DNA from 2 places in the Corynebacterium glutamicum ATCC 13032 genome. Region 2 is predicted to be linked to the other one. Evidence: predicted binding sites of a transcription regulator. Region 2 holds the regulator's gene; the other holds the start of a gene.

Region 1 (10,615 bases), 260 kb from region 2:
AGCACCAAGAAGGAAAACACCAACCGTTTCATCCCTGGAGTTATTGCCTTGCTTGCCGACGGTGGCTTCAGCGACGAGGAAATCCTCGCGTTCCTGTTTACCGAAGACGAGACCCTTCCTGGTCGCCCCATCGATGCACTTCATGGCCAGTTGGCTCGTGAAGTTATGCGACGCGCTCAAGCAATGGCGTTCTAAGCGCTTTCTAAAAGATCTAAAAAACCGCCATCCCATTTTGTTAGTGGGGTGGCGGTTTACCTTATGCAACTAGGAAACGGTATGCGGGGAGGGTTTCTCCGTGGCCGTTGTTGCAGGGTCAGTGTCATCAAAGATCACCACGGTGGCAAGCCACGCGATAATTGCTGCGATGATCACCGTAACGATGTTGTACAGCTGGTGGTTTCCACTTCCGGTAAACATCAGCGCGATAAACACCGAAGCACCCGCTGCGAAGCGAATCAACCACATCGGTGGTTTAAATGTGCCGAGCAAAGAGATCAAGCTGGCGTAGTACCACGGCAAGGTCACAGAATTGAACACAAAAGCCACGGCATAAGCCGCTGCTGTACCAGTGACCGCCCTGCGTTCGTTCTGGCGGAACAGCCACCAACATACGACCAACCCGCCAAGCATGATCAGCATGGAGATTGAGCGCACAACATTAACCACTGCGTTGTAGTCGAAATCGTCAACGAACACTTCAGCCACCATGGTGATCACACTGGCCACCAAAGAAGGGAAAGCCAGCGGGTTGATTACCTTGCTGTTGCCACTGATCTCACTGATCCAGCCCCACGAAGCGCCAGACGCCCAAGTGATCGCACTGACAACAACACCAGTGACAGCAACACCTGCAGCTCCAGTGGCAAAGAACGCGGGGACCTGTTGCTTAAGGGTAGGGGAGTCTTTGCCCTTTTTGGTGGCTAAGAATCCTGCGAAATGATGCATGCCGATCCACACCACAAAAGGAAGTGCAATCGCCGCTGTAGCTTTCAGCGACACAGCCACTGCAATGAGTGCCACACCTGCCACGAAACGCTTCTTCAGTGCTAGCAACAAGCCGACGCTGACCAATCCCACCATGAGGGATTCATTGTGCATGCCGCCGATCATGTGGATGATCATCACAGGATTGGCCACACCAATCCACAATGCAATTGCTGGGTTGGCTCCAAAATGTTGTGCAATGCGGACAATGCTCCAGCCTGTCACAGCAAGGCCAATGATCGACAAGATCTTGTAAGCGACGACGCCCAAGGTGACATTATCGCCCACAACCGTGGTGATCATGTCTCCAATCCACAGGTGTAGTGGACCATACGGCGTCGTGGTGTTGCGCCAATCATGAGAGACCTCAAGCAACATGGGGCCAGGGTTTACCGCAGCGCCCTCAGTGTAGGGATCGAAGCCATCACGCAGCATCGCGCCCTGCATGAGATAGGAATAAACATCACGCGACATCATTGGTGCCGCAAAAATGAGGGGCACCACCATGGCATACAACGTGCGCTTTACAAGACCTAAGTCAGCAGCGTCTGCGGTGTCATCAGCGACTTTTTTCTTGAACAACCGACGTCCAAGGTGAACCCACGCGCCAATCAGCAGCAGCTGCCCAACCCACAACACGGTATTGGAAATACCCTGCGCGTGGCCAAAAGCAAGGAAGTTAAGCCCCAACGCATCGAGCACTCCGCCACGGTACCGAATGGCACCGCCACCGAAAGAGCCGAGCAGAAGCAAAACACCTGCTAGGCCGCCGAGCACTACAGGGTTGGTTAAACGTTGAAAAAGTGTCATACGCGTCTACTACATCCGACGTTCGGTTGAGCGGATAGCCAGTGCCCGCAACTGTGCGCGCACCTCATCGGGGATGTCTACATCATCGAGGTGAGCCAAACCGGATTCAGTCAGCTGGGAAATTCGCTGCTCAACTTCTTCTTCAGCACCAGTAGCTCGAATATGCTCTGTAATGACAGCAATATCTTCTGGTGAAGTCACCTTTCCAACACCTGCGCGAATGGCCGTTGCAGCTTCAGGAGATTGCTTATCAGCGCGTTGTAGAGCGAGCGCAAGAAGAACAGTGCGCTTGCCTTCACGGATATCGTCTCCAGCTGGTTTGCCGGTGATAGCGGGATCCCCAAACACACCAAGCAGATCATCCCTCAACTGGAATGCAATGCCGATGTCGTGGCCGTAGTGGAGGAGCGCGTCGATAAGCTGCGGCGAACCGCCAGCAATGGAGGCGCCCAGGTGCAATGGGCGCGCAATCGTGTAAGCGGCCGTTTTGAAGCGGTTGACAGAATCCGCAAGCTCCACCGACTCGTTGGCGTGCGACTCTAGATAAATATCAAGCAGCTGGCCGCCAATAACCTCAGTACGCATGCCACGCCAAGCATCCCTCGTGCGGGCCAATGCCTCTGCACTCAAACCGGAATCCTGCAGCATGTCTTCTGCCCACACCAATGCCATATCGCCAGCCAAAATCGAGACTGAAACGCCAAAGTGCTCGGGATCGCCTTCGAAATTATTGGCGCGGTGATCAGCTTCCACAGCCCGGTGAACTGTGGGGGCTCCGCGCCGGGTATCAGAAGAATCGATAATATCGTCATGAATCAAGGCACAAGCCTGGATGAATTCGAGACTCGCTGCGGCGTCAAGGACGGACTCAAGTTTTTCAGAAGAATTCTTATGGCCTTGCGCCGCCAGGAAACCAGCCCACGCATAAAGAGGACGGATTCGCTTTCCTCCATTGAGCACGAAACTGCGAAGATGGGCCACAGCATCTGTGACAGGAGCGCCGATATCAGCAATTGTTAGCTCTTGAGCATCGAGGAACTGCGTCAAACGATCTCGCACGACCTCCGGAAATTTGTCGAGGTCAAGGTCATGGGCATCGAAACTGCTCAAGGAGACGTCCTTCAATCGAATAGGGGGATGCGGGCTGAATTTTGGTGGAGGTGAATAAATGCCAGAGGCAGTCCCAACAAAACACTCTCATCACACTAAGATACCCAGGCATGTCCCTAACGAACATCCCAGCCTCATCTCAATGGGCAATTAGCGACGTTTTGAAGCGTCCTTCACCCGGCCGAGTACCTTTTTCTGTCGAGTTTATGCCACCCCGCGACGATGCAGCTGAAGAGCGTCTTTACCGCGCAGCAGAGGTCTTCCATGACCTCGGTGCATCGTTTGTCTCCGTGACTTATGGTGCTGGCGGATCAACCCGTGAGAGAACCTCACGTATTGCTCGACGATTAGCGAAACAACCGTTGACCACTCTGGTGCACCTGACCCTGGTTAACCACACTCGCGAAGAGATGAAGGCAATTCTTCGGGAATACCTAGAGCTGGGATTAACAAACCTGTTGGCGCTTCGAGGAGATCCGCCTGGAGACCCATTAGGCGATTGGGTGAGCACCGATGGAGGACTGAACTATGCCTCTGAGCTCATCGATCTTATTAAGTCCACTCCTGAGTTCCGGGAATTCGACCTCGGTATCGCCTCCTTCCCCGAAGGGCATTTCCGGGCGAAAACTCTAGAAGAAGACACCAAATACACTCTGGCGAAGCTGCGTGGAGGGGCAGAGTACTCCATCACGCAGATGTTCTTTGATGTGGAAGACTACCTGCGACTTCGTGATCGCCTTGTCGCTGCAGACCCCATTCATGGTGCGAAGCCAATCATTCCTGGCATCATGCCCATTACGAGCCTGCGGTCTGTGCGTCGACAGGTCGAACTCTCTGGTGCTCAATTGCCGAGCCAACTAGAAGAATCACTTGTTCGAGCTGCAAACGGCAATGAAGAAGCGAACAAAGACGAGATCCGCAAGGTGGGCATTGAATATTCCACCAATATGGCAGAGCGACTCATTGCCGAAGGTGCGGAAGATCTGCACTTCATGACGCTTAACTTCACCCGTGCAACCCAAGAAGTGTTGTACAACCTTGGCATGGCGCCTGCTTGGGGAGCAGAGCACGGCCAAGACGCGGTGCGTTAAGCCCTCTTAGGAATCATGAAGGGGGAGGGCGGTGATCAATACGGCAAACGGCCGTTGATCCCCGTCAAACCTAAACTGCCTGAGCAAGTCAGTGAAGCCGAGAGAGCGATACAGGCTAAACGCATGGTTCGCCTCATCGTCGACCTCGGGTGTAGACAAAATGGCAAAAGTGTTTTGTTTGTCTTTTAACAGTTCATGCATCAGCTTTCGGCCAATGCCGTGACCTTGGAAGCCAGGCTGAACATGAACTTCCGCAACCTCAAAGTAGTTGTGGATGATATGGATTTCCTCTTCCGTCGGGCCTCCTTGTTGTCGGAGTCCCCGGCGTAATTGGTGTTGCCACCAATGATCTGGGCTGCCATTGAAGCCATAGGCCACGCCCACGACCTGATCATCCATCAGCGCTGCCACTGCTGTGAATCCGGGGTTCTGGGAGTTTCTCCGCCAGACTTCGATCCGGGTATCCCTGATTGCTTTGTCATAGTTCATCGCTGCGATGTAGATATCCACCAACACTGGGGTGTTGGTGGTGAACTCGGGGATACTCAATTTACGAATGATCGGTGACACGCTCCCCATCAAACCAGAAGTGGTGATGTGAGTTGGGTGTTCCGCAGAAATCTATGCAGGAATCGGCCGAACTGAAGTAGTTTACACCCCAAAATCCATTATTCAAATATGTGTTCGAATAATCGATTTTGATGTCCACCCCTGTCCATATAGTGAGGGCTAACAAAAGAAACGAAGGTTTCTAGGCCTTCAAAGCTAGAGCGGATTGAAAGGAGAGGAAGACAATGGGTGACGTAATTTCAGCAACAACGAGGTTTGAGAGAGTGGGAGGAAAAAGGGCCCAGTTTTTCTCCAAGGCGCACATCCTTTTAGAGCAGGCACATACCTACCGCGGCGAAGGTGATCTTCTGCTGGCTCTAGAGATGTCCTATCAATCCGCTCTCCGAACGGCCGGTGCGGTGGTGGCGGGAAGCGACGTAGCTGCCAGAAAGCGGAAGCCTAAGAGTGCTTGGGATCAGCTCCAATTGGTGGGAGATGAGGCAGCGGAGTGGGCGGCTGAACTTTCCCAATTCTCCACCATTAGATCAAGAGCAAGCAGTGGGCTGGATATCACCCTTTCTGCGGCGGACTTAGATCGCTTTATGGCTCGAGTTGCCCTGTTCCTGGAGGAGGCGCAACACGGCTTTAGTCCAAGCGTGGATGCTGCATAGGTGCTGCGTAATCCTATTTTTTAACGCCCGCGCCGACATGTGATCTTTGTCTTATAAACCTTCGTTTGCGGCAGAACGGGGGTAGTTAACCAGACTGTTTTGGATTCGTAACAATCGTGAAAAAGTGCTGTTTAACCTGCTGTTTTAACAAATTCGTCTCAACTGACGGGCGCCTAGAGGGGAGTGTGTGTCAAAAAGATCCACCATGATCGGCCGGGGTATCCCCCTCGTTTTTGTCGTTATTGGCATAACGGGGAACATTCTGGATATTCTGGGCGTTAATAAGGCATAGAAGAAAAAATGTCTCTACTAACCACCGGGAGGACATCGTGTCGCTTTCAGAGCAGGAGCAACGCGCACTGCGCGAAATTGAGCAAGCGCTCATGGCAGATGATCCGAAATTTGGAAAAGCGGTTGCAAGTAACAATGGCCTAGCAGGCGGTGGGTTTACCCTTCGGGGAATCGCACTTTTCGTACTCGGACTTGTCCTTCTTGTTGCCGGCGTCGCATTAAGCCAGCAAACATTGTGGTTCGTTGCGCTCGGAATTATCGGATTCTTAGTCATGTTCGGATCGGGAGTGTGGATGCTGCGCGGGGGGCGGCTCCAACAAAATCTCCGTCACATCCCGCACTTCCAATGCGAAGAATCGCCAACAGGGCAATTCCACCATTGGGGACAAAATGGAAGAAAACTTCCGTCGACGATTCGAGGGCAATAAGTAAGAAGTAACTGAATAAGTCTTCTCACTCCTGGTAGCGCCCAGGAGTAAACGTGCGAGGGGCAACAGCTATCTAAGCTGTCGCCCCTCGCCGTTATTTTTTGGCATGAATTGGGCATGTATGAAGTGGGTACGGGGATGGGTGGGAATTCTTCTTCCGCGGCGGGCTAGGAATTAGCTATTGGGGGACCGGGCTAGTAGAGGTGGCGACTGGGTTCCCTCGGAGCTGAAAGCCTTCAATTCACACTCCCCACTTTCTCCCACCGAGACTCCCCACCTTCCCCCACTTGAAGAGCCGCCGATTCTGGCCGATGTGGAATCCTGAGAGTTCGTTGGGAACCTTAAGAGTTCTTCAGATTTTACCTGCCATTTCCCCTGCAAGATCGATGGTTTTGGGTAACAAGAGAAAGTTGGTGAAGTTGCTCAAAACCGCGATTTGAGTGGGTATGACATGGGGGGCGTGAAAAAATAAGGGGGCGACACGAAATTTGCCCCACTTTGTTTTTGTGTGGGTGACCTGCATGGATATTGGGAAAGTGGGGGAAAGTGAACCTAACACTTGATTCAGGTGGGGGAAAGTGGGGTATTGTGGGCTGCAGCGGTGCGCGGTGGTCTTGCATGAGAGGCCACTACGCACCCTCAGAGACAAACTGAATGGTTGGTTCTGTTTATGCCACTGAGTTGCTGGGAAGGGGACTTCAAGGATGTTCCTTGGTACCTATACCCCGAAACTCGATGACAAAGGCAGGCTGACTCTTCCAGCAAAGTTCCGTGAGGACCTTGCGGGGGGATTGATGGTCACTAAAGGTCAAGACCACAGTCTCGCGGTTTATCCGAAGGAAGAATTTGCAGCAAGGGCTCGCAAGGCAGCTGCAGTTTCTAGGACAAACCCTGAGGCTCGTGCGTTTATCCGAAACCTTGCAGCAAGCGCGGATGAACAACGACCCGACGGCCAGGGGCGCATCACCCTTTCGGCAGCGCACCGCACATATGCGGGGCTGACAAAAGAGTGTGTCGTTATCGGTTCGGTGGATTTTCTGGAGATTTGGGACGCTCAAGCCTGGGCCGCGTATCAGGAAGAGACGGAGGCTGCCTTCTCAGCAGCTGAAGATGACGTCCTTGGAGGATTGCTCTGATAGTTGGGCAATGCTTCGAAATGGCAGGGAGCGCGTGTATGGACTCTGCTCGAGGAGTGGCTCTGGTGTACTTCCCCGACATCAGATCGAGACTTTTCGAGTGGGGCCCTGTACGCACTCCGTGATTTGTGGAAAACGGACTGCGTGATATGTGGCTATGACATTGTCGCGCAGTTTTTTTATCCACAAACATAAGTACAAGACATTGGACATCTAGGCCGGCAGGAAAAGGGGGGAACACGCACATGGAAGATTTTTCCTTGGATGGCAACCACGGACACGTTCCCGTAATGCGTGATCGTATGGCGGCTTTGATCGCCGAACACGTGGAAGCATTGGGAGAAAACGCTGTCATTGTTGACGCAACCCTTGGCGCAGGCGGGCATGCGGAGTTCTTCCTGAACACGTTCCCCAAAGCGCGCCTGATTGGCCTTGATCGTGACCAAAATGCGTTGCGGGATGCTCGCGCGCGACTTGCTCCTTTCGGGGAGCGGTTCATTGGCGTCCAGACGCGTTTCGACGGACTCCGCGAGGTGTTGGAATCTGTCGAGGGCGACATCATTGATTTAGCTCGCGAGCACGGTATCGCTGGCGCTCTGTTTGATCTGGGTGTCTCCTCGATGCAGCTTGATCAGGTGGAGCGTGGCTTTGCCTACCGCACGGACGCGCCTCTGGACATGCGCATGGATGCAACTCAGGGTATTACGGCTGCAGATATCCTCAACACTTATTCGCATGGTGACATCGCTCGAATCTTGAAGACTTACGGCGATGAACGCTTCGCCGGCAAGATTGCTTCTGCGGTGCTGAAAGAACGTGAAAAAGAGCCGTTCACTACCTCTGCTCGTTTGGTGGAGCTTCTGTACGACGCCATCCCTGCAGCGACCCGCCGAACCGGTGGACACCCCGCGAAACGTACTTTCCAGGCGTTGCGCGTTGAGGTGAACAACGAGCTTGATTCCCTGAAGAATGTGCTTCCTCAAATCACTGACGCCCTCAATGTTGGGGGACGTGCAGTGTTTATGAGCTACCAGTCTCATGAGGACAAGCTGGTGAAGAAGTTCTTCACGGATCTGACCACCTCTAAGACCCCTCCGGGCTTGCCTGTTGATCTTCCTGGAACTGCACCACAGTTTAAGCAGGTTACTCGCGGTGCTGAAACGGCTTCGGAAGCTGAAATTGAAGAAAACCCACGTGCCGCACCTGTGAAGGTGCGCGCAATCGAAAGAATCGGCAACAACTCAGGAGACCTCTCATGACCATGACAAATGGCTCCCGCACAGAGTCGGGAAAGATTCGCGATCGACGTGTCGCTGACGCTGATCCACGGTATGGCCGTCGCGTCTCGGTGAGTAGGGATTTCTCCACAGCGGAAGCTTCGGGGAGGGGCGCGTCGATAAGCACGCAACCTCGTCGTGACATGGCGCCGGAAAGGCGCCACACAACCCGGGCCCTAGTGAACCCTGGCGTGCAACCAACGCGTAAGCGTTTGATGCAGCACAAGCTGGGCTCTCAGCAGGTTATGTCGGTGCGTGGTCGCCGCGTTGAGGCAAAACGTGCTGATCCTAAGGTGATCCAGCTGTCTGTGCTGGTGGTTATCCTGCTGTGCGTTGGTGTTGGCGCGACCATGGGTCTGTCCGGAACGTCTACACAGCAGACTTTCCAGTTGCAGGAACTTCAGGCAACTGAAACGGATTTGAGCAATCGCATTGAGTCGCTCAACCGAGATGTGGAAGATGCTCGCTCAGCAGCAACCTTGGCAGCGAATGCTACGGAGATGGGCTTGGTATCCCCAGTGGAACCTGGCGTGCTCGCAGTGCAGGAAAACGGTGATGTTGTGGAGGAGCGCGAAGCAAATCCAGAGACACGCCCTATAGTTGACATCAATGGACAACAGACCCGACCAAATCGGGCATCAAGCAACCCTGACGAGACTAACGCAGTGACTGAAAACCTCCAGGCGATTCCACAAGAAGCAGCAGCTCCGCCGTATCAGACCAACACTGTTCCTTATGCTGCAACCACCGGACAAGCAGGTGGCGCAGGGCAGTGACTTTCCCCAGCAATGGCAGAAGTCGGGGCGAGCGTGCGGGACGTGAAGATACGTCCCGCCGTTCGGCGTATCAGGACGAAAGCAGAAGAGCCGCTAGAGAGCGCGAACTTACGCGACGCAGCGGTAAAGCTAAAGGCGTAAACCAAGAAGAAGGAGTGACCTACCGGCCTAAATCTTCAACCCAGGGCGGCGCACGCAAGCGACGTGTGAACATGGTTACCGCTATCGCATTGGTCATCGCTGGCGTACTGATCATTCGCCTCGGCTGGGTCCAAGTTGTCTGGGGACCAGAACTGTCCCTCAATGCTTCGGAACAGCGCACCCGCGTGTACGTAGATCCTGCACGTCGTGGAAGCATCGTGGACCGCGAAGGAAACCAGATGGCGTACACGATGCAGGCACGTTCGCTGACGGTTTCTCCGAACATCATGCGTGAGGAATTAAAGACCGGAACTGATTTGGCCTTGCGTTTGGCGGCTGAAGAAACCGATCCGGAAAACGTGGCCAGCTATGTGACCATCGAAGAAGGCAACGCGTATGTTTTTGCGTCTGAAGAACAGCGCGAAACCATTCTGTCCGACAAGGTAGAAGAGCGCATTCAAAGCATTGCGGATCGGATCCCTGAGATCATCAAATCCCATGACCAAGATGTCACTGGAATTTCCTCTGAGGAGATCCTGGACAAGCTCAATGCTGATAGCCAGTATGAGGTGCTCGTCCGCAATGTTGATCCCGATGTAGCGTCAGAAATCACCGATGAGATGCCCAGCGTCGCAGCTGATCATCAAGACATCCGCCAATACCCAAACGGCGCGATTGGTGAAAACATCATCGGTCGAATCAGCATGGACGGCGAAGGCCAGTTCGGCTTTGAGGCTTCCAACGATTCCCTGTTGGCAGGAAACAACGGTCGCTCAACCCAGGACATGTCCATTTTGGGACAAGCAATCCCGGGCACGTTGAGGGATCAAATTCCAGCCATTGATGGTGCCAGCGTTGAACTCACCGTTGATCTGGATCTGCAAACCTATGTGCAGCAGGCATTGGAGCAGGCGAAAGCTAACTCCGGTGCAGAAAACGCCTCCGCTGTGGTTCTTGATGCCAAGACCGCTGAGGTTTTGGCGATGGCAAACACCGATACCATCAACCCCAACGAAGACACGGGAAAGCAGATTGAGCAGGGCAAGAGCTTTGACAATCCTTCTGTCACCCACCCCTTCGAGCCTGGTTCTGTAGCCAAGGTGATTACTGCAGCAGGCGTAATTCAAGAGGGCTTGACTACTCCAGATGAAGTGTTGCAGGTACCGGGCAGTATTGAAATGGCCGGTGTTTCTGTCGGTGATGCGTGGGACCACGGTGTCGTTCCCTACACCACTGCAGGAATTTTTGGTAAGTCCTCGAATGTAGGCACTCTGATGCTTGCGCAGCGTCTTGGTGAAGATAAATTTGCTGATTACCTGGAACGATTCGGTGTGGGACAGCCAACGGGTAT
Region 2 (10,615 bases):
TGACCGATCCTTGGCAGCCAGCAGTCCTGCGCCTGATCAAGCACACCTGTGACGAAGGTGCTCGCTTTAACACCCCGGTCGGTGTTTGTGGTGAAGCAGCAGCAGACCCACTGTTGGCAACTGTCCTCACCGGTCTTGGCGTGAACTCCCTGTCCGCAGCATCCACTGCTCTCGCAGCAGTCGGTGCAAAGCTGTCAGAGGTCACCCTGGAAACCTGTAAGAAGGCAGCAGAAGCAGCACTTGACGCTGAAGGTGCAACTGAAGCACGCGATGCTGTACGCGCAGTGATCGACGCAGCAGTCTAAACCACTGTTGAGCTAAAAAGCCTCAAATTCCTGTGTGGGAATTTGAGGCTTTTTGCGTGGTCTAAAGCGATTTGATGACCACGTGCTCCGCCCGAAGCTTATCGGGTGTGGGAATGTAGTTGTCCCACTCACTGCCTTCAGCGTTGGCGTAAGCAACCGCGTTGATCACGCTGTCCTCAGTGGATTTTCCATCATTGGATGCTGCCAAGAATCCTGCAGTAAAAGATTCCCGCCAATTCACGCCCTGCTTACCAGGGGTGCTGTCGTAGCTGGCTAACAGTGATTCAGACTCGGAAACATACAAAGATTCCGTCCGCTTGTTGGTAACCAACACCTCGGTGACACCGCTATCAATTAAAGCGCGCGCTGCCGCCACAGTCGGGGAGAGATCTCCCTCTACCCATGGACCTCTCAAGGTTTTGGGTTCTAATCCAGTGGCAATTTCGATTTCTTCCGCAGCCACAATCAGCGCATCCGGGGACGTAGCTGCAAGCTGTCGAATAACCGCACGCAACGCAGCACCAGTTGCTGCGATAGCTACCTTCACATGAGGGTGGTACAAGCGAAGTGATCTCACCACATCCACAAACCACGCAGCAGGCGCGATAGACGGCAAATTGCCACCCAACAACACCCACGCGGCATCTTCGGCTCGACGCACCACTAGATCACGAAGAATTGCCAACTGGGACACATCCAAAGGCATGGGGGAGTCTTTGAACTTAGTCTCATTGCCCTCTGCATCACGCATGGTCAAATGCATGGGGATGGGACCTGCCACCGGAATAATTTCATGAGGCAACCCAGCAAACGTCACCAGGCGCATGTAATGAGAGATTTCTGGAGCGGGAAAAACTGCAAAAGTTTCATTGCCGCCATAAAACAAGGTGGCAGCCACACCGGTGCCAAAACCACCGGCAACAGTGGAAACCTGCCGGATTTTGTTTGCTTCGCCAATTTCGATGGTGCCGTCAAGCTCATTGGTGCTCAACAGATACGGACTTGCAGTGACTGTAAGAATCATTCTGCAATCACAACTTCTACATCGCGTTCTCGCAACTGCTCAACGAAACTTGCTGGTGCACCCGCATCGGTGACCACCACATCGATATCGCTGATTGCGCCAAAGCTCACGAGGTAGTCGGTGCCCATCTTGGTGGAGTCACACAACACCACCACCTTGTGGGCGTTGGTGATCATCGCAGATTTCATGGCAGCCTCTTGGGAATCGGCCGTAGACAATCCGTGATCCAACGTCAACGCGTTGGTGCCGATGAACACTACATCCGCACGCATCAGCGCGAGAGTACGAAGCGCAGTGTCACCCACAACAGCCTGGGTGATCGCGCGAACGCTTCCTCCAAGCAGCTGGACATCATCAAGCCCGGCGTTGGCCAGATTAAGTGCGATGGGGAGGCAGTTGGTCACGATCGACCACTGCTTGGAGCTAGGATGCTCAGAAATGAGATCGGCCAAAGCAGTAACAGTAGTTCCCGCATCGAGGAACAGTCCGCCATGCTCAGCGGGCAGGAACTGCATCGCTGCCTTGGCAATGGAGTACTTTGCTGACGATGCAGACCTGAAACGAGTATCCAAGCTCAACTCTGTGGTTTGGAAAGATTGGGTGGCTACTGCGCCACCGTGAACGCGGTGAACAATTCCCTCGCGGTCTAGCACCGCAAGGTCTCGTCGAATCGTCTCTGCAGTGACATCGAATCGGCCCGCTAATTCTGTGACATTTACACGTCCCTCAACTGCCGTTAATGAGGCAATCTGTCGACGGCGCTCCTCTGCGTACATGTCACTCCTTAAAGCAAAAAGCCAATTTACTAAATATGTCCGAATTTCTTACCCATTGTCTCACTGTCCAACGCCCAAAAGCCTCATTTGGTTGCCGGCGGAGGGGTGAAATCGGGAGTCAATCAAAAAAACCGGGCAGCGTTTTTCTATTGTCCGGCCCAGAATTTTCGAAAACCCACAGGTAAACTCACTTTCTAGATCAGCAAAAACTTATTTGCCCGATTACCCCCGAATGTGGCTATATAAAGCAAAACCCGCCACGATATGTGAGAACACATACTGTGGCGGGAACCTGAAAAGCGACTTAAAGCTTGCGCATCACGGAAACAACCTTGCCCATGATTTCTGCATTCTCAGCAGGAATTGGGGCAAACGTATCGTTGTGTGGCAGGAGCCAGATGCCAGATGAATCCTTGTGGAATTCCTTCACGGTGGCTTCACCGTCAATCATTGCCGCGACGAACTCGCCCTGCTCAGCGACCGGCTGGGAACGAACAACAACCCAGTCGCCGGTGAGGATGCCAGCATCCCTCATGGACTCGCCAACAACCTGGAGCATGAACAAGTCACCGTCTCCGACGATTTCTGCGGGGAGTGGGTAGTACTCTTCGATGTTCTGCTCAGCGGTGATCGGGCTACCAGCGGCAATTTTGCCCACCACTGGGACAAATGAGGTCTGGCCAGCTAACTCAGGATCATGGACCCCGGCCTGAGGGGCCTTGCTCTTTGCCTGTGTAGCAGCCTTGGAGGAACGGCTTTCAGTTTCTGGAAGGTGGCGAACATCCACCGCGCGAGGCTTATTAGGGTCCCTGCGCAGGAAGCCCTTCTTCTCTAGCTCTTTAAGCTGGTAAGCAACGGAAGAAGTGGATTGAAGTCCTGCAGCATCACCAATTTCCCTAATGCTTGGTGGATAACCCCTCAAAACCACAGCATCTCGGATAACCTCTAAAATCCTGCGCTGCCTATCTGACAAACTTGCTGGATCTGGTTTTCCGTTGGGCAAGGTCTTAACTGTGCGGCTACCGCGACTGCCTCGTGCACCTGCTGGCTTCTTTTCGATTGCCATCTTCCGTTCCCTTCCTCTCATTGTTTGCCCGTTAAAGCACTAAAAACTCTGTTCGCTTCCATGTTCACTCTTGATGAGGGTTCATCCAGTGTGAACTTCTGAAGCTGAATGCTGAGCTATTCGAACCTCTGTCAGTATTTCTAGTTTCCAACCATACAGGTTTTCCTGCGGAAATGGTACGAGTGTTCGAGATTTTTAAATCTTCTCTAGACAACGTTCGAACGGGGTGCTATAAATCGAACATAGAAACTTAGTCGAACATGTGAACGGTATTGGTGTTCGAACGTGTCGTGGCTAAAAGTTAAGATGTGGGCAAACAATTGAGGCGGGAGTTTTGAAATGACTGTTTATGCGGGTAAAGAGCTAGATTCACGTAAGCTGCGTCAAGGTGTGGTCGTACCTTCCGCTGCTGTCTGGATGGGGGAAGGCGCCGGTCTTAAATCAGCTAATAAGAGGCATGTTCGAACGATTGACTGTTCGAATGGAGATCGTTTTCATCAGCCATCAAGTCTTCGCATTCTTCCACACGGTGAAAGAAATTATCGAACATCACAGCAACAGGTGCGTGAACAAGACCCAGAAAACACCACAGGTGGCAATAGTGACGCGCGTTCGATTAAAGAATCCCTCAAACAATGGGCGGGCGGAGGACTGTTTGGGCTGGTTATTTTCGCCGGAATTTTGCTCTCCCAATCAGGGGAAGAAGAAGTGAGCCAGAACTACTACGAAACCCAGATGGTGGGTGTCAGTCTCGGGCGCTAATCGGGAATAGATCAATGCTGGCATAAACTAAAGGCACAACAGCCGATTCACTTATTTTTAGGCGAATGCTTGAAGTCGAAGTAAGTGAGGGGGAGAGGATCCGTTAGTGTACTGCCCATTTTGCCAACATGATCATTCAAAAGTCATTGACTCCCGCGTCATTGACGCCGGAAGCGCCATTCGCAGGCGCCGCGAGTGCAGCAAATGCGAAGGCCGTTTCACCACCATCGAAAAAGCTGTTCTCCTCGTTGTTAAAAGAAACGGCGTCACTGAACCGTTCAGTCGAGAAAAAGTAGTCACCGGTGTCCGTCGTGCATGCCAAGGCCGCGACGTATCAGATGACGCGTTGAAACGCCTAGCTCAGCAAGTGGAAGAAACAGTCCGCAGCAACGGAAGCTCTCAAGTACGCGCTAACGATATTGGTTTAGCCATTCTCGATCCACTGAGAGAACTCGACGAGGTAGCGTACCTACGCTTTGCCTCTGTGTATAAGTCTTTTGACAGTGCTGACGACTTTGAAAAAGAAATCCGCCTCATGCGCAGACGCGGAAGGGACTAGCAGACACAAAGTCTTAACTAGTCCCTCATCTCAAGCAGTGCTTATCGAAGCTTGGCAATAGCCTTCTGGATTCTCTGCGCCGATACAGGTCGGGGAGTGCCTAACCGCTGTGCAAAGAGGCTGATCCTTAGTTCCTGAATCTGCCAGGCAATATCCTTGGCTTCCTTGGTGTTGGCTCGCGCAGCGGGTAGCTTACTGAGCTGTTTCTCCAGCTGCTCTTCAACGAAGTTCACTTCATCTTGACGGTCGGCGTCACGATCCGGATTTTGGTTCATCTCTTCTAGGCGAATCGTCAACGCCTGCAGATACCTCGGAAGGTGCCTCAACCTACTGATGCCGTGAATGCTGATGGCCTGCTTTGGCAAGAGGAAATCCAACTGGGCGGTCATATCGTCAATGGCAGGTCCAGACCAGGACTCCAGCTCTGACACAACGGATGCATAGTGAACCAATGCTGGGGCTAGCTCAACGACAGTTCGACGAACAACTCCTGGTGTTTCCGGCTTCACCTTGGCTAGAAGAACGTCGAACTCTTCCGGTGAACGCACAGCTCCGCCGTGTTCAAACATCAAATCGCGAATTGCGGCGATACGGGCATCAGAAACCAGTCCTTCGGCACCGCCGTGGGGATAGTTGTCCACTGCGACTCGTTGTTGCAAGGGTAGTCCCTTGACCATTTGCTTTGTGGATACTTCAATCTCACGCATCAACAGTGTCAATGTTGCGGTGATCATCGAGGCATCAGCAGCAGCCTTGGTGGGCATGACCTTGACGGATACGCCAGTCGGGGTGACAACCAAGGCGGGGTACGCGGTGACGGACTGTCCATCGACAGTGGTCTCGATTTCTTCATCGATGGTGCCCAAGGTATCTGTGGTCCACTGCGTAGTTTCATCTTGTTCGGATGCCTTAGCAACGCTAGAAACAGATGCCCTGATTTGGTTCGCGCGGCGTTTCTTTAGTGCTTCGAGGTCACGGTCGCGGTCGATGATCTTGCCACGACGATCTACTGCTGCATAGGAAATGCGCAGGTGATCGGGGAGTTTGGCAGGATCGAAATCAGAGGCGTTGATTCCTTGGCCGCCCAGGGTATGGAGTGCATCGGCAAGTTGGGTGGTCAGTGGTGTCATGTAGGGACGCAGTAACGGCAAGACCCGCTCGGCGAAATCCGGGGCAGGGACAACGGTGCGTCGTAAAGCCTTAGGCATGGTGCGGATTAACTCGGTCACCAAATCAAGCCTTAAGCCTGGAACTAGCCAATCGAAGCCTTCGGTATCAAGTCCACCCAGCACTGGAATGGGGATGAGGACTGTGACGCCGTCATCGCGGTGGCCGGGTTCGAAGTGGTAGCTGAGATCGAAGATCAGGCTGCCTTTAATCCACTTGTCGGGGAAGGCTTCTTCGTTAACGCCGTCAGCGTCTTCGTTGATCAGACTATCTGGGTCGAAATCGAGAAGATCTGGTGTGACGCGTGATGTTTTCTTCCACCAGGAATCGAAATTGCGGGTGGTGGTGGCGTTGCTTGGAAGCTTGGCATCGTAGAAATCAAACAGGGTGTCTTCATCTACGACGATGTCGCGGCGACGCGCCTTGGCTTCAAGTTCTCCGATTGCCTCCAATTTGGCCACGTTGTCGTGGTAGAAGCGGTGGTGAGTGGACCAATCGCCTTCGATGAGGGCATGGCGGATGAACATATCGCGCGCAGCCACGGGATCAACCGTGTGGTAGGGAACTACCTTGTCGGCAACAATTGTCACACCGTAGAGCGTTGATTTGCGGTGCACCATGGCAGCGCCACGCTTTGAGGACCAATACGGTTCAGAGTATTGGTGCTTGAGCAATGGGCCGGCTGCTTTTTCCACCCACTCTGGTTCAATCTTGGCTACATCGCGAGCCCACAAACGTGAGGTTTCTACCAATTGGCCAGCCATGATGAACTGTGGCGGCTTCTTGGTTAGCGCAGAACCAGGAAAGACCAAGAATTTGGTACCTCTGGCTCCAGTGAATTCTTTGCTCTCACCATCACGGGAACCGATTTGCGAGAGCAGACCGGTGAGCAAGGATTGGTGAATGATGTCAGGGCTGGCGGTGCCTGCAACCTGCTCCTTCTTTGCCCAACCAAGTTGCTGGCCAATCTGCTCTAATTGGCGCACCAAATCCCACCACTCGCGGATACGCATGTAGTGGAGGAATTCTTTTTTCATCTGCTTGCGGAAGGAATTGCCGCTGCTTTGATTGCGCTGATCGGCGATGTACTCCCACAGTTTCAAAAAGCCTAAGAAATCTGAGGTGGTGTCCTTGAACCTAGCGTGGGCTTGATCAGCTTGGGCTTGGAATTCCAGGGGGCGTTCGCGAACATCTTGAATCGTCAGAGCGGACACAATGACCATGACAGAATGCAGGCAGCCTAGAGTGTTGGCTTCTACGAGCATGCGGGCCATGCGGGGATCGACTGGGATGTTGGCTAAGTCTTTACCGATCTGGGTGAGCTGCGGTGAACCATCGGCTTGGGTGTCGTCGGTGAGTGCGCCCAACTCGTGGAGCAGCAAAATACCATCCCTGATGGAGCGTTGCTCTGGGGCTTGGACGAAGGGGAAATCATTAATATCGCCAAGACGCAGCGACGCCATGCGCAAAATAACGCTCGCCAAGTTGGTGCGCAGAATTTCCGGATCGGTGAACTCTGGGCGAGAGTTGAAATCATCTTCGGAATACAAACGAATCGCAATACCGTCTGCGACACGACCACAACGACCAGAACGCTGGTTTGCGCTGGCCTGGGAAATGTTCTCAATCGGAAGGCGCTGCACCTTGGTGCGCACTGAATAACGAGAGATACGCGCCGTACCGGTATCAACCACGTAGTGAATGCCCGGAACCGTCAGGGATGTCTCTGCGATATTGGTGGAAAGCACAATGCGTCGACCAGAGTGCGGGCTAAATACACGGTGCTGCTCCTGGTTGGACAGGCGGCCAAACAGGGGAGTGACTTCCACACCTTTCCAGCGTCGGGCCTCGATTGCCTCCATGGCATCGCGGATATCACGCTCACCGGCAAAGAAGCAGAGGATATCGCCGTCGCCTTCAGCCATGAGCTCTTCCAAAGCAGAACACAAGCCGTCAAGGGGATCGGTATCGATAATTTTATCGCCGTCTAATACCTCAAGTGGGCGATAACGGATCTCTACCGGGAAGGTGCGGCCGGAGACCTCGATAATTGGTGCTGGTTTTCCAGAAGCATCAGCAAAGTGCTCCGCGAAACGCTCAGGGTCAATCGTTGCGGAGGTAATAATGACTTTAAGATCAGGGCGCTTAGGCAACAACTGGCGCAAATAACCCAGAATGAAGTCAATGTTGAGGGAACGTTCATGCGCCTCATCGATGATGATGGTGTCATACGCATTGAGGAAACGATCCCGCTGCATTTCAGCAAGCAAAATACCATCCGTCATCAACTTCACGGATGTATGCGAGGAAACTCGATCATCAAAACGAATCGCATAACCCACCGATTCGCCGATGTCTTGCCCCAATTCATCGGCGATGCGCTCGGCGACGGTCCTAGCTGCTAATCGACGTGGCTGTGTGTGGCCAATGAGCCCACGCCGGCCACGGCCTAGGTCCAAACAAATCTTAGGAATCTGAGTCGTCTTACCCGAACCAGTCTCACCGGCGATAATAACCACCTGATTATCACGGATAGCCTCGGCGATATCATCGCGCCGGGAACTCACCGGAAGGTTTTCTGGGTAGGTGATAGACGGAATTAACTGGCTCTTTTCGTCGATAAGCAAGCGTGCCTTATCGATATCAGCCTTAATCGCACCAAGCGCCTTGGGCGCGCGGGCTTTGGACAGTCGGCGCCTAAACGTGCGCTCGTCGGAGAGGGATACGCCCTCTAAAAGTTCATACAGGGAAGCCTTTGATGGGGCAGTTTCAGAAGTAGTCATGACTAGGGGCTAATTCTACTTGTCTTTGCCGAAAGTCCAAGTGAAAGCAGCCCACGCGGTGCCAGGTAGTCTGGAGGTGAACTAATCACTATAGGGAGGGCGACGAAAAACAATGAGCCGCGACGACCAGACGAACAACAACGGTGAGGGCGACGACACATCGCGCGAGCAGTCCTGGGATCAATCCTGGCAGAACCTAAATAAGGATTCCCAGTACGGTCCGACCTCGCATCCGGAGGACGCGCCGGGAGGATTCCAGGGAAACGGCCAGGGTAACAGCCGGGGCAACGCTCAGGGCAATGGTCAGGGCAATGGTCAGGGCTTTGGCCCGGGTAATGCTTCGGGATATGGAGGCTACGGTCAGCCATACCCGCAGACTCCGTACCAGAATTCCTACCAAGGTTATGGCGCTACTTCACCGCAGAACGACGTGGCGCTGGAAGCGAGCAACGGCAAAGTCGACATCATGCGGGCGATTCGCTTCGGATTCAAAGCCACGTTTGCCAATCCAGCAGTGTGGATTTTGGGCACCGTCGGTCTTGGCCTTGCGTTCATGATTGTGAGTGGGTTGCTTGGCTACTTATCATTTTTGATCGACCCTAATGCGGGCACGACGACTTCTGGTTTTTCGGTTTCCGAGACCCTGTTGAACGTAGCTATCGGAATCATCACCTTCGCAATAACCATTTGCGTCATGCGCGGTGCACTGCTTTCTGTTGATGGACACAAAGTTCGCTTCGGTGATTTCTTTAAACCCATCAATGTTGGTCAAACAGTGATTCTGATGGTGGGGCTGGGTATCTTCGGCATCATCCTGGGCACCTTCACCACTTTTCTCACTCAAAATCTGGTGTCGTTTAATGACGCTGCCGGTACCGTTGAGGTCAATAACAGCGGTTTAGGCATGTTCTTCATCGTCTACCTGGTGTTGTTCTTCATCAATCCTCTGTACTCCTACTGGGTGTACTACACAGCTGATGGTCACCACACTGCAGGAAGCGCTGTTCAAACTGGTTTCAAGGACTCGCTGCGCAACTACCCAATGTTGTTGCTGTTCTCCCTGGTTGGCGGGTTTGCCACACTCATCATCGGTATTTTCACGATCGGTTTCGGCCTGATCATCGTGCTGCCAGTAATGATGCTGTCTACCGTTCATATTTACCGCCAGATCAGTGGTGGAAATATTCCGGTGGAGCGCCGCTAATGCAGTAGGCATTCTGCAATCAATAAAGCCCTTTCCCTTGAATCTCACGTTGGTGTGCATCAATGGAAAGGGCTTTTTGCTTGTAGCTGACTCTGGAAAACCTCTAGAAAAACTTACTGCGCTACCGCGACATTTTGCTTCAAGGTGATGCCAGTTGAGGCAGCAAGCGCGACGGCTTCTTGGAAAGCGCGCTGCAAAATGAGTGCAAACTGTTCGAACTCTTCGGCGCGAGAAGAAGAGGAACGGTACACCAATCCAATGCGGCGGTTTGCGGTGACATCAGAGTTGAAGTTGGCTGTTGCCAGTCCTGGTCGGGTGCATTCCCATGGGATTGCGCTGATTGGGACCAAGGTGGATCCAAGGCCGGCGACGACGAGCTGCATGACGGTGGTAAGGCTGGATGCGCGGGTGACAGCAGTAGTGGAGCTAATGGGGTTGATGTCTCCGCGGCGGCACAGGTCCACAATTTGGTCGTGGAGGCAGTGTCCGTCGTCGAGAAGCAGCAGATCGAGGTCTTCTAAGGCGGATAGTTCTAAGTCTTGGCGGCCGGCGAAGGGGTGATCGCTAGCTGTAACGACGATAAAGTCTTCGTCGTAGAGGGGGATTTCCTTCATGCCTGGTGCCTCAGAAGGCAGGGCCATCATGGCGACGTCGATGGCGCCGTCGCGCAGCAACGCGAGAAGATGCTTGGTTTGGTCCTCGACGATGTGAGGTTCCAGATCTGGATATTCTTCATCCACGATGGACAGCATTGACGGCAAAATGTAAGGAGCCGCCGTGGGGATGATGCCTACGGTCAACGGTCCAGTGAGCGAACCGTTGGCGCCCTTGGCGTGGGAGAGGAAAGACTCCGCCGCGTCAAGGGTGGATTTGGCGAATGGCAGCAACTTCTCGCCCGCTGGGGTGACAATGACCTTGCGGGTGGAGCGTTCAATCAGCTGAACTCCCAGGCCTGTTTCTAATGCGACA

Evidence for each region. Region 2 encodes LexA, which represses DNA repair genes until DNA is damaged. Its sites were predicted from a motif close to CGAACANNTGTTCG; they were not measured.
Region 1: a site for LexA is predicted at 4,669-4,682, ahead of CGL_RS10770 (SAV_6107 family HEPN domain-containing protein). Genes of this name have one in related genera too.

What each region holds. Positions count from the first base shown of each region.
Region 1 is NC_003450.3:2,291,829-2,302,443, reverse strand. Features, by position in the region: gene CGL_RS10795 (Rv2175c family DNA-binding protein) at 1-195, shown strand, start outside; gene CGL_RS10790 (alpha-(1->6)-mannopyranosyltransferase A) at 265-1,794, opposite strand; gene idsA (geranylgeranyl pyrophosphate synthase IdsA) at 1,804-2,904, opposite strand; gene metF (methylenetetrahydrofolate reductase [NAD(P)H]) at 3,015-3,995, shown strand; gene CGL_RS10775 (GNAT family N-acetyltransferase) at 4,002-4,565, opposite strand; gene CGL_RS10770 (SAV_6107 family HEPN domain-containing protein) at 4,790-5,215, shown strand; partial or broken gene CGL_RS10765 (DUF3040 domain-containing protein) at 5,545-5,938, shown strand; gene mraZ (division/cell wall cluster transcriptional repressor MraZ) at 6,639-7,070, shown strand; gene rsmH (16S rRNA (cytosine(1402)-N(4))-methyltransferase RsmH) at 7,316-8,329, shown strand; gene CGL_RS10750 (hypothetical protein) at 8,326-9,123, shown strand; gene CGL_RS10745 (peptidoglycan D,D-transpeptidase FtsI family protein) at 9,279-10,615, shown strand, end outside.
Region 2 is NC_003450.3:2,029,305-2,039,919, reverse strand. Features, by position in the region: gene ptsP (phosphoenolpyruvate--protein phosphotransferase) at 1-305, shown strand, start outside; gene CGL_RS09615 (1-phosphofructokinase family hexose kinase) at 367-1,329, opposite strand; gene CGL_RS09610 (DeoR/GlpR family DNA-binding transcription regulator) at 1,326-2,105, opposite strand; gene lexA (transcriptional repressor LexA) at 2,410-3,171, opposite strand; gene CGL_RS15685 (hypothetical protein) at 3,511-3,933, shown strand; gene nrdR (transcriptional regulator NrdR) at 4,040-4,492, shown strand; gene hrpA (ATP-dependent RNA helicase HrpA) at 4,534-8,442, opposite strand; gene CGL_RS09585 (DUF2189 domain-containing protein) at 8,555-9,646, shown strand; gene CGL_RS09580 (hydrogen peroxide-inducible genes activator) at 9,760-10,615, opposite strand, start outside.